3 regions of the Pseudomonas protegens genome follow, and region 2 is predicted to be linked to each of the others. Evidence: riboswitches for the same ligand, from Rfam matches in the RefSeq annotation. Region 2 holds a riboswitch; each other region holds the start of a gene.
What was found. A riboswitch is a leader RNA that binds a small molecule or an ion and turns the genes downstream of it on or off. The one in region 2 is predicted to bind cobalamin.
Positions count from the first base shown of each region.

Region 1: it holds a riboswitch for cobalamin, as region 2 does, so the genes downstream of both, cobO (cob(I)yrinic acid a,c-diamide adenosyltransferase) here and GGI48_RS27265 (CbtB-domain containing protein) in region 2, are expected to answer to the same signal.
Region 3: it holds a riboswitch for cobalamin, as region 2 does, so the genes downstream of both, GGI48_RS03725 (TonB-dependent receptor plug domain-containing protein) here and GGI48_RS27265 (CbtB-domain containing protein) in region 2, are expected to answer to the same signal.

Region 1 covers NZ_CP060201.1:5,099,225-5,102,465, forward strand. The annotation lists gene GGI48_RS23780 (PQQ-dependent sugar dehydrogenase) at 1-748, opposite strand, end outside; gene GGI48_RS23785 (hypothetical protein) at 819-1,400, opposite strand; cobalamin riboswitch at 1,568-1,801, shown strand; gene cobO (cob(I)yrinic acid a,c-diamide adenosyltransferase) at 1,881-2,492, shown strand; gene GGI48_RS23795 (cobyrinate a,c-diamide synthase) at 2,503-3,241, shown strand, end outside.
Region 2 covers NZ_CP060201.1:5,886,819-5,890,059, forward strand. The annotation lists gene cobM (precorrin-4 C(11)-methyltransferase) at 1-313, opposite strand, end outside; gene GGI48_RS27255 (cobalamin biosynthesis protein) at 398-811, opposite strand; gene GGI48_RS27260 (CbtA family protein) at 808-1,509, opposite strand; gene GGI48_RS27265 (CbtB-domain containing protein) at 1,521-1,709, opposite strand; cobalamin riboswitch at 1,806-2,038, opposite strand; cobalamin riboswitch at 2,112-2,324, shown strand; gene cobW (cobalamin biosynthesis protein CobW) at 2,422-3,241, shown strand, end outside.
Region 3 covers NZ_CP060201.1:809,380-812,620, reverse strand. The annotation lists gene GGI48_RS03730 ((2Fe-2S) ferredoxin domain-containing protein) at 1-124, opposite strand, end outside; gene GGI48_RS03725 (TonB-dependent receptor plug domain-containing protein) at 136-2,058, opposite strand; cobalamin riboswitch at 2,210-2,413, opposite strand; gene GGI48_RS03720 (arginine N-succinyltransferase) at 2,524-3,241, opposite strand, start outside.

The DNA of each region.
Region 1 (3,241 bases), 790 kb from region 2:
GCCCGCTGCTCCGATCCACCTCCCAGATCGCGGCGCGGCCTTGTTCCTGGTCCAGGCCATTTTCCCCGACGTTGCTGTTGGAGCCGACGGTGACGTAGAGCTTGCTCCCGTCCGGGCTGGCGATGACGTTCTTGGTCCAGTGATGATTGAGCGTGCCGCCGGGCAGATCGACGACCTTGGTGCCGGTCGCGCTGATCCGCGTGTCGCCGTTCTGGTAAGGAAAGCGCAGCAGCTTGTCGGTGTCCGCCACATACAGGTCATTGCCGACCAGGGTCATGCCGAACGGCGAGTTCAGGTTGTCCAGAAACACGCTGCGGGTTTCGGCCACGCCATCGTGATCCTGATCCCTTAGCAGGGTAATGCGGTTGGCGCTGGGCACGGCAGCGCCGGCGCGGCCCATGATCTTTCCGGCGATCCAGCCGCGAATGCCCTGATTGTCGTCGGGTTTGGGCGGTGCGTTGGTTTCCGCCACCAGTACGTCGCCGTTGGGCAGGACATAGAGCCAGCGTGGATGATCGAGGTCTTCGGCGAAGGCATTGACCTGGGTGCCGGCTGCCGCCAATGGCTGGGTGCCCTTGGGCCAGCCAATCGCTGGGGCGATGTTCACCGTGGGGATCAGCGTCGGATTGGGCTCCGGCAGCTTGGGGCTGGGGCCGGTGCCGTCGGAAACTTGCAGGCTGGAGGTTTCGCCGCAGGCCGTAAGGCCGGCGGCGATGGCGATAAGCAAAGCGAGTCGAGACTTGAGCATGCTGATTTCCCTATGAGTGCACGGACGTCCTAGTCATAGAGGAGCATAGCCGGCGTATGGTTCCGCCTGATCAGCGGGCTTCCTTGAACAGTACCGCGACCCCGGGATGGTAGTGGCCGGCTTCGTTGTGCAACTTGCGATAGGCGTAGGGAAAGTACCAGGCCACCGCGCAGCAGTGTTCCTTTTGCAGCTCGTCGAGCATGTCCTGGAGTTCTTCCGGGGTGGCGCTGTGCTGGGCCTTTTGCGGGCTGACGAACAGGCAGCCGAGCCGCAGGTCGCTGGGGTAGCTGATTGTTCTCGCGTCACTGGCAATGTCGAGCAGGGCCTGGGTCAGGCGCAGGCCGTTGACCTGGGGCCAGCGCTGGGTGGCCTGAATGTAGGCGCGCTCTTCCCGGGTGGCCAGGTACAGATCGGTGCGCGCGTTGCGGGCGCCTGCCTCCTGCTGTTTTTTGCTGGGGCTGTGTTCGAGGCTGACCATTTCCGCCATCCAGGCGGCGGCGGAAAGCAAACCCAGGTTGGCTTGTTCGTCGAACCAGTAAGGGGTTTCGCCATCGCCACGAACAGCGTTGTAGCGGTCAATGCAATCAAACCAGCGTTCCAGCATCGGGCGCAGGAATTCCAGCTTGGGATTGCTGATGATCATGCCTTGCATCGGGATCCGTCCTTGTTGTTGTCTGGTGGTGGGTGGGCTGAAATATGGCTATTTGATATCAATGTGCTCAGTGTGGCACAAGATTGGCGTCAGTTTGTTGATGCGGTGCAGTTTTGTGTGTCGCGCGCCGGCTGGCTTTAATTGACGCTCCACCCCCAACCCTCTAACCTTCGCGACTTGTTTCAGGTGCTCTGTGGCCGCGGGTCGACAGAGTGAAACAGGGAAGCCGGTCAGGGCCTGTGCCAGCAATGGACATGGCTACGATTCCGGCGCTGCCCCCGCAACGGTAGATGAGTCAAGGCTGCGCCAGATGCCACTGTGTCCACGACATGGGAAGGCGCGCAGTCCGGCAGCAATGCCCCTCATGAGCCCGGAGACCGGCCTGATCCATCCAACGGCATCACGGTGGGCGATGCCAGGCTTGCGCCGTCTATTCCTTTTCCTGCCCGCCGTTCCCCAGCCCCAACGGAGAGCTGCCCCATGAGTGAATCCCCCGATCGTGACGAGCGCCACGTGGCGCGCATGTTGCGCAAGAAAGCCGTGATCGATGAGCGCATCGCCAACTCGCCCAACGAATGTGGCCTGTTGCTGGTGCTGACCGGCAATGGCAAGGGCAAGAGCAGTTCGGCTTTCGGCATGTTGGCGCGGTCCATGGGCCACGGCATGCAGTGCGGCGTGGTGCAGTTCATCAAGGGCCGTAACAGCACCGGCGAAGAACTGTTCTTCCGGCGTTTTCCGGAGCAGGTGCGCTTTCATGTGATGGGCGAGGGCTTTACCTGGGAAACCCAGGATCGCCAGCGCGATATCGCCGCGGCCGAAGCCGCCTGGGCAGTGTCCAGGGCGTTGCTGAGCGACCCGGGCATCGGTCTGGTGGTGCTCGACGAACTGAACATCGCCCTCAAGCACGGCTACCTGGATCTGGACCAGGTGCTCAGCGACCTGCAAGCCCGGCCGCCCATGCAGCATGTGGTGGTGACCGGCCGTGGGGCCAAGCCGGAACTGATCGAACTGGCCGATACCGTCACCGAAATGGGCATGGTCAAGCATGCCTTCCAGGCCGGCATCAAGGCGCAGAAAGGTGTTGAGCTGTGAGCGTGATTTCATGACCGATGTTCGTCATTGCCCGGCGGTATTGATCGCCGCGCCGGCTTCCGGCCAGGGCAAGACCACCGTGACCGCTGCCCTGGCTCGTCTGCACCGCAACCAGGGGCGCAAGGTACGGGTGTTCAAATGCGGCCCGGACTTTCTCGACCCGATGATTCTCGAACGTGCCAGCGGCGCTCCGGTGTATCAGCTGGACATGTGGATGGTGGGCGAACAGGAAAGCCGGCGCCTGCTCTGGGAAGCGGCGGCTGACGCCGACCTGATCCTGATCGAAGGGGTCATGGGGCTGTTCGACGGCACCCCCTCCAGTGCCGATCTGGCGCGGCATTTCGGGGTGCCGGTGCTGGGGGTGATCGATGGCACCGCCATGGCCCAGACCTTCGGCGCGCTGGCCCTGGGCTTGGCCCGCTATCAGCCGGACCTGCCGTTCGCCGGGGTGCTGGCCAACCGGGTCGGCACCTTGCGTCACGCGCAGTTGCTCGAAGGCAGCCTTACCGAGGGTTTGCGCTGGTACGGCGCCCTGTCCCGGGAAACCGATATCGAACTGCCCAGCCGGCACCTGGGGCTGGTGCAGGCCCGTGAACTGAATGATCTCGACTTGCGCCTGGATGCCGCCGCCGAGGCGCTGGCCAGCAGCTGTCAGGTGGAGTTGCCGCCCGCCGTGAGTTTTGCCGCGCCAACGCCAGTGGTTTGCGAGCCCTTGCTGGAGGGCGTGCGCATTGCTGTGGCGCGGGACG
Region 2 (3,241 bases):
TCTCGAAGGGAATGCCCAGCTCCCGCAGGCAGCGAATCTGTTCGCCAATGGCGCCGTACAGGCTCGGGTCGCCGGAATGCACCCGGGCCACATCCTGGCCCTGGTCGTGGGCGTGCCTGATCGCCTCGATGATCTGTTCCAGGTGCAGCTCGGCGCTGTTGATCACTCGTATCGCGCTGTGACCTTCGAGGACGGCCTCGGGCACCAGCGAGCCGGCATAGATGATCACCGGGCAGCGATGGATCAGGCGCTGGCCCTTGACGGTGATCAGCTCCGGGTCGCCGGGGCCGGCACCGATGAAATAGACAGTCATGGCTGTGTCCTGTGCAAAAAAAAGGCGGGAGCAGAGCGGCAGATGAACAACGCTCATGTTCGAAGAAGGGAATTGTCGGCGATTCTACCGGGCAGTGGCCAATGCCAGGGTGGCCTGGGCGCATTTTTGCCTGGGAACCAGCAGTTCGGCCGGGCCAGCGGACAGCAGTTCAGCCAGTGCCAGGGCGGCGCTTTCAGCGACGCCATAGCAGCCACTGTGCTCGAAGGCGATGGGCGAACGATGGCTCAGGCGCGGGGCATAAGGCGCCAGTTGACTGCTGCTGAAGCACGTCAGCGGCAGGGCCAGCTGTTCTGCCAGTTGTAGCAGTCCGGGTTCGTTGCGCTTGAGGTCGATACTGGCCAGGGCCAGCAATTGCCCGCTCTCCAGGCCGTGGGCTTGCAGCACCTGCTCAAGCAGGGCGCGCAGCGTGGTCACCGAGCAGCCTTTCTGGCAGCCCAGGCCGACCACCAGGGTCGGCGCTGCGCGCCTTTCGATCATGCCGGGTACAGGTCCGTGTTCTTGCGTCGGAACAGCCAGGCGCTGATCAGCCCGAGGGCCAGCCAGAACGCCGCATTGGTCAACTGCGAGGCGATCTTGAACTGCGCTTCCAGCTCTTCCGGGGCCAGCATCGAATGCACTAGCGGCTGTGGCGCGCCGATCACATGGGGCACGGCGATGATGGCTGCGCCGAGGATCTTCAGCAGCCAGTTCTGGGCGAACACGATCAGGGCAATACCCACCGCAGTGGAAGCGGCGGTGCCGACCCACCAGATCTGCCGTTGCGCCAGGTCGGCGGCAGCGGTGCCCGGCAACTCCGGTGGCAGGCCCAGGGTTGGCGCCAGGCAGAAGGTCGCATAACCGGCCAGTCCCCAGAGCAGGCCCTGAGAGACGCGATTGGGCGCGCGCAGGGTATAGAGCCCGGCCAGCATCAGGGCGAAGCCGACCGCCACCACCAGATTGCCGCCGGTGGTGGACAGGGTGCGCTGCCAGCCGTCTTCCGGCTCCCAGGCCTCGGCATCATGGCTGTGACCGGCCATGGCGCCTTCGGCGTGTTCGTGGACTTCGGCCGCCGGGGCCTTTTCATAGGTTTCCGCCTGCAGAATCAGCGGGGCGACCCAGAAGCTTTGCAGCAGGGTCAGCAACAGGGCGGCCAGCAACCCGGTGAACCCCGCGGTTTGCGCGATACGCTTGATCATGTCGGCGGTTCTCAGTGGCAAGGGAAGGCAGCGCTGTGGCGGGTATCGTGGGCCGCGTTGTGCACCGCTTCGATATGGGAAAAACCGGCGAAGTACACCAGGCAGGCGCCGAGGATCGAAGCGCCGATGGCGGCCACCAGGCGTTGGCTCAGGGTGGAGGTGCTGCTGGCGGAATGGCTGGTGCTGCTGATGATCGACATGGCGCTTCCCTTTTGGAGTATCGGCAGGGAGCAGCGCAGGAAAACCCCGCGTGAGGAGCACGCAGGGTTTGCAACAGCGCCCGCCCACCGCGGGTTTGTTATGTAAGTGTTGCGGGCCGGTCTCCGGGCTCGCGAGGGGCAGGGGCCGACTCATGTCGTACCGTGCCGAAAAGTGTCACCTTCCCATGCCGTGGCACAGTGGATCTGACACTTCGCTCGCTTACCGTTGCGGGGGCAGCACCGGACTGGCCACGGCTTTTTAGTTAAGCACGTGATTCACCGGTTTCCCGTTTCACCCTGTGAAGGGCACCCGTAACAAGGCGCGTAGCAAATCACGGGCGGGGCGAGGCCGTCAATTGCGGACGCCGACGCATTGCCGATTGACCGTCCCCCGCGCTCTGCGTAGCCTTGCGCGTTCGAGGTTCTTCGGCCAGCGGTCGAAGCTAAGAAGGGAACGCGGTCGATGCCGCGGCTGCCCCCGCAACTGTGAAGGGTTTCATTTCTGCAAGGCCACTGCATTGGCGTCCACAACGCCTGCGGGAAGGCGCAGAAACCGCCAGTCCAATGACTGGCAAGCCCTCAGCCAGGAGACCTGCCTCGATCCCAGATTCTCACTACAACCGGGCGGGGTGATCCGGTGGCGAAATCTCCGCGCGCCTCTGCGCTGCGGCTCTCGTCCCGTATGCCCGCCACCTTTGCCAAGGGGCATCCGATGAAAACACTGGCCAAACTTCCCGTCACCATCGTCACCGGCTTCCTTGGCTCGGGTAAGACCACCTTGCTGCGGCACATGCTGGACAACGCCCAGGGCCGGCGCATCGCGGTGATCGTCAACGAGTTCGGCGAGCTGGGCATCGACGGCGAGATCCTCAAGCAATGCGCCATCGGCTGCACCGAGGAAGAGGCCAGCGGTCGTGTCTACGAGCTGGCCAACGGTTGCCTGTGCTGCACCGTGCAGGAAGAGTTCTTCCCGGTGATGCGCGAACTGGTGGCGCGTCGCGGCGACCTGGACCACATCCTTATCGAAACTTCCGGCCTGGCCCTGCCCAAGCCCCTGGTCCAGGCCTTCCAGTGGCCGGAAATCCGCAGCGCCTGCACCGTCGACGCGGTGATCACCGTGGTCGACAGCCCGGCCGTGGCCGCCGGCACCTTCGCCGCGTTCCCCGAGCAAGTGGACGCCCAGCGCAAGCTCGACCCCAACCTGGACCACGAATCGCCGCTGCACGAGCTGTTCGCCGACCAGCTGTCCAGCGCCGACCTGGTGATCCTCAACAAGACCGACCTGATCAACCCCGAAGACCTGGCCAAGGTGCGCCTGGAAGTGGCCGAGGAGCTGCCGCCGGCGGTGAAAGTCATCGAAGCCAGCAGCGGCCGCCTGCCCCTGGACGTGCTGCTGGGCCTGGGCGCCGGTTCCGAGGAACACATCGACGGCCGCCACAGCCACCACGACCATCACCACGACGGCGATGACGATCACGACGACCACGATCACGACGCCTTCGACTCCATCTCCATCGAGCTGCCCCAGGCCG
Region 3 (3,241 bases), 1.7 Mb from region 2:
CGATCACCCGGGTGCTGGCGTCGTTGCCCCGCAGCCGATGAAGCTCGCGGCGAAACGCCTCGCCCAGGGCGCCGCTGTTCAGGCCGGGGCCGACGAACAGCACCCGTTGATAATCCTTGTGCATGGCAGTCGTCCTCAGAAGCGGTAGGTGTAGCGCACCTCGGTGGTGAAGGGGCGCCCCAGGTTGTCCACCCGCGGGTTGTTGCTGGCGATGCTGGTGCTGTAGTCGCGGTCGAAGAGGTTTTCCACCAGCAGGCTCAGGCGATGCTGCTGGGCCGTGTCGAGGTAGCGATAGGCATCGGCGTCGACCACCGAATAGTGGCCGTAGTCGATCTTCTTCGGGCTGTCGATCTGGCCGATGTAGCGGATTGCCCCGCCCACGCCCCACTGGCGGTCCACGGACTCGTAGCCCAGCCGCGTGCGGGCGAGGAAGCCGGGGATGTTGCTCAGGGTCACGCCGTTGCGCGACTCCACCAGGTTGCGGGTCATGTCCGCCTGCAGGGTCCATTGCGGGCTGAACTGCCAGCGCCCGTCGATCTCCAGGCCACGTACCTTGATCCGTCCTTGGCCATTGACCCAGTCGATGCCGTCGAGGGCGATCAGGTCGTCGATCTTGCGCTGGAACAGCGTGCCGCTGGCGTTGAAGTCGCCGGCCAGCAGGTGGCCCTGGTAGTCCAGGCCCAGCTCGGCATTCACGCTCTTTTCCGGCTTGAGGTGGCGGTTGCCTCGTTCATCCTCCTCGTTGGCGAACAGTTGCTCGGCGTTGGGCAGCTTGAAGGCGCTGCCGAACTGGCCGCGCAGTTGCCAGTGGGGCGAGAGGTCATACAGCGAGGTGAGCATGCCCACCGTGGCGCTTTCGCCGCCGCTGATCTTCTCGTGACGCACGCCGATGCTCGGGTGCCAGTCGGGCAGGGCTGCCAATACCGGGCGCAGTTGAGCGTAGAGGGCGTTGGCCTGGGCGCTGTTGTCCTCGATCTTGAGCACATCGTCCTGGCCCTTGAACCACTGGTTGTCGCTGCCGAACACCAGCACATGGCCGCCGTCCAGCTCGGCCTTGCCCTCGGCCTGCAGGCCCCAGTCGGTGAAGCCCCAGTAGTCGTTGTGGTTGATCACCTTGAGGCCCCCGCCCTCGGTGGTGTTGATGCGGGTGTAGCGGGTGTCCCAGTCGTTGACATGGCCTTTGACGAAGTAGCTGAAGCGCTCGCCCAGGCGCTGCTCGAAGGTCGCGGTGGCGATCTGCTGGATGCGGTCGTTGGTGGTTTTATGGTTGTTCACCGGGCGGGCGAAATCCAGGTTGGCGTCGCTGTACTGGTAGAACAGTTCCAGCCGCGAATCGTCGGCAAAGCCCTGGATCGCCTTGGCGCCGAAGGTGGTCACGGCATAGCCGCGTTTCTTGTCCCGGGTGTTGGGGCTGTAGGCGCTGTTGCGATAGGGCTGGTAACCGTCGGAGACGTTATGGCTGACATAGGCCAGCAGGCCCAGGTCGCCCAGGCCGTTGCTGAGGATCTGCTCGGCGCGGGCATCGCCGCTCTGGCCCCGGAAGCTGTCCAGGCCCAGGTTGACCTCGCCGGAGACGTCGCGGGTCTGCGGGCTGCGGGTGACGATGTTGATCACCCCGGACACCGCCTGGGTGCCGAACAGCAGGCTCTGGCCGCCCTTGAGCACCTCGATGCGCTCGATGGCGTTGGCCGGCAGGGTGTCCAGGTACAGGCCGCCGTACAGGCGGTTGTTCAGGCGCACGCCGTCCAGCAGGATCAGGGTGTCGTCGTTGCGCCCGCCCAGCAGGGAATAGGTGCCGTAGTCGAAGGGGCCGTTTTTCGGTGCGACGTAGAGGCCCGGCACGTACATCTGCAGGACCCGGGTGATGTCGCTGCTGGGGCCGGCACGCTCGATCTGCTGGCGATCGATGATCTCCACCTTGCTGCCGTACCTGGCCATTTCGGCCACCGTGGTGGACTCCACCGAAGGGGCGGAAACCCATTGCTGCTCCAGTTTCAGCGGCGCGTCGTCCGCCAGCAGCAGGGGGCTGAACAGGCAGCCGAACAGGGCGCCGCTCATGCTGCGGCGCGGTGCACGCCAGTCGCGTGCAAGGAAAGTCTCAGGTGTTGTCATTCTTGGTCTTCTCGAAAGTGTCTTCGGGAAGCACGCAGGAGAAGGTATCGGCCACAGGCACGCGACCATACCGGCCCATGCCCGCCCACCGCAGGATTGCCAAACACAGGTTCCAGGCCGGTCTCCGGGCTGACGAGTGTGGCGGCATTCGCCTTCCCATACCTTGGGTACAGTGGCGTGTTGAATGCAGCACTCGCTTACCGTTGCGGGGGCAGCACCGGACTAGCCCTGAAGGGGCGCACCGGTTTCCCGTTTCACCTCATGCACGGCGGCATGAGGCACCTGAAACTGGGCGGCATCTGAACACTCGCACCGACGTTCGTCAACGTCGGGCCTGGCGCCGGGTGCTTGCGGTTCAAGGGCGATGGCGGATCTGCAGCGAGTCGTGCCTGATAACGGGCAAGGCGGTGGCTACGGCAGCGCGGCGGTTTCCGGGGTCAGGTGCCGCTGTGAGCGCCGTGTCGGCGGGGACTCGCAGGCCAGCAGCGGCACGGCGCGCACCGAGTCGCCGGGCTGCAGTTGCAGGCGTTTGGCGGTCAGGCGGTCCACCAGCAGGCAGCCGGACACCAGGCGCCCGGGCGCGGCGGTGATGCGGCAGTTCTCCAGGCGCCGGTTGTGAATCAGCCACACCGGCGCCTGCGCGTCCGGAGTGCCCACCAGCAGGGGCAGGGTCTGGCTTTCACGCACGCTGCGGATCTTCGTCACCTCGGCCTCGATCAGCGGCCCGCCGTCGAAGATGTCGATGCAGCCCTGATGGTTGAAGCCTTCGTCCCGCAGGATGTGCACCGCCTGCTCGGTGCTGTGGTGGGCCTGGCCGATGGCGGCCTGGGCGGCGGGGCTGAGCAGGCAGGTGTACAGCGGCTGGCGTGGCATGAGTTCGGCGATGAACGGCTTGCTGCCCTGGCTGGACAGGCGATTGGCCTGCTGGAAGTCCATCTTGAAGAAGTGGCGCCCCAGGCTGTCCCAGAACGGCGAACGGCCCTGGCCGTCGAGCTGGCCCCGCAGCTCGGCCACCAGCTTGTCGCCGAACAGCTTCGGGTATTCGGCGACGAACAGCAGGCGCGCGGTGGACAGCAGGCGCCCGGCGTAGCCCTGGCGCTGGTCGTGGCGCAGGTACAGCGAGCAGAGC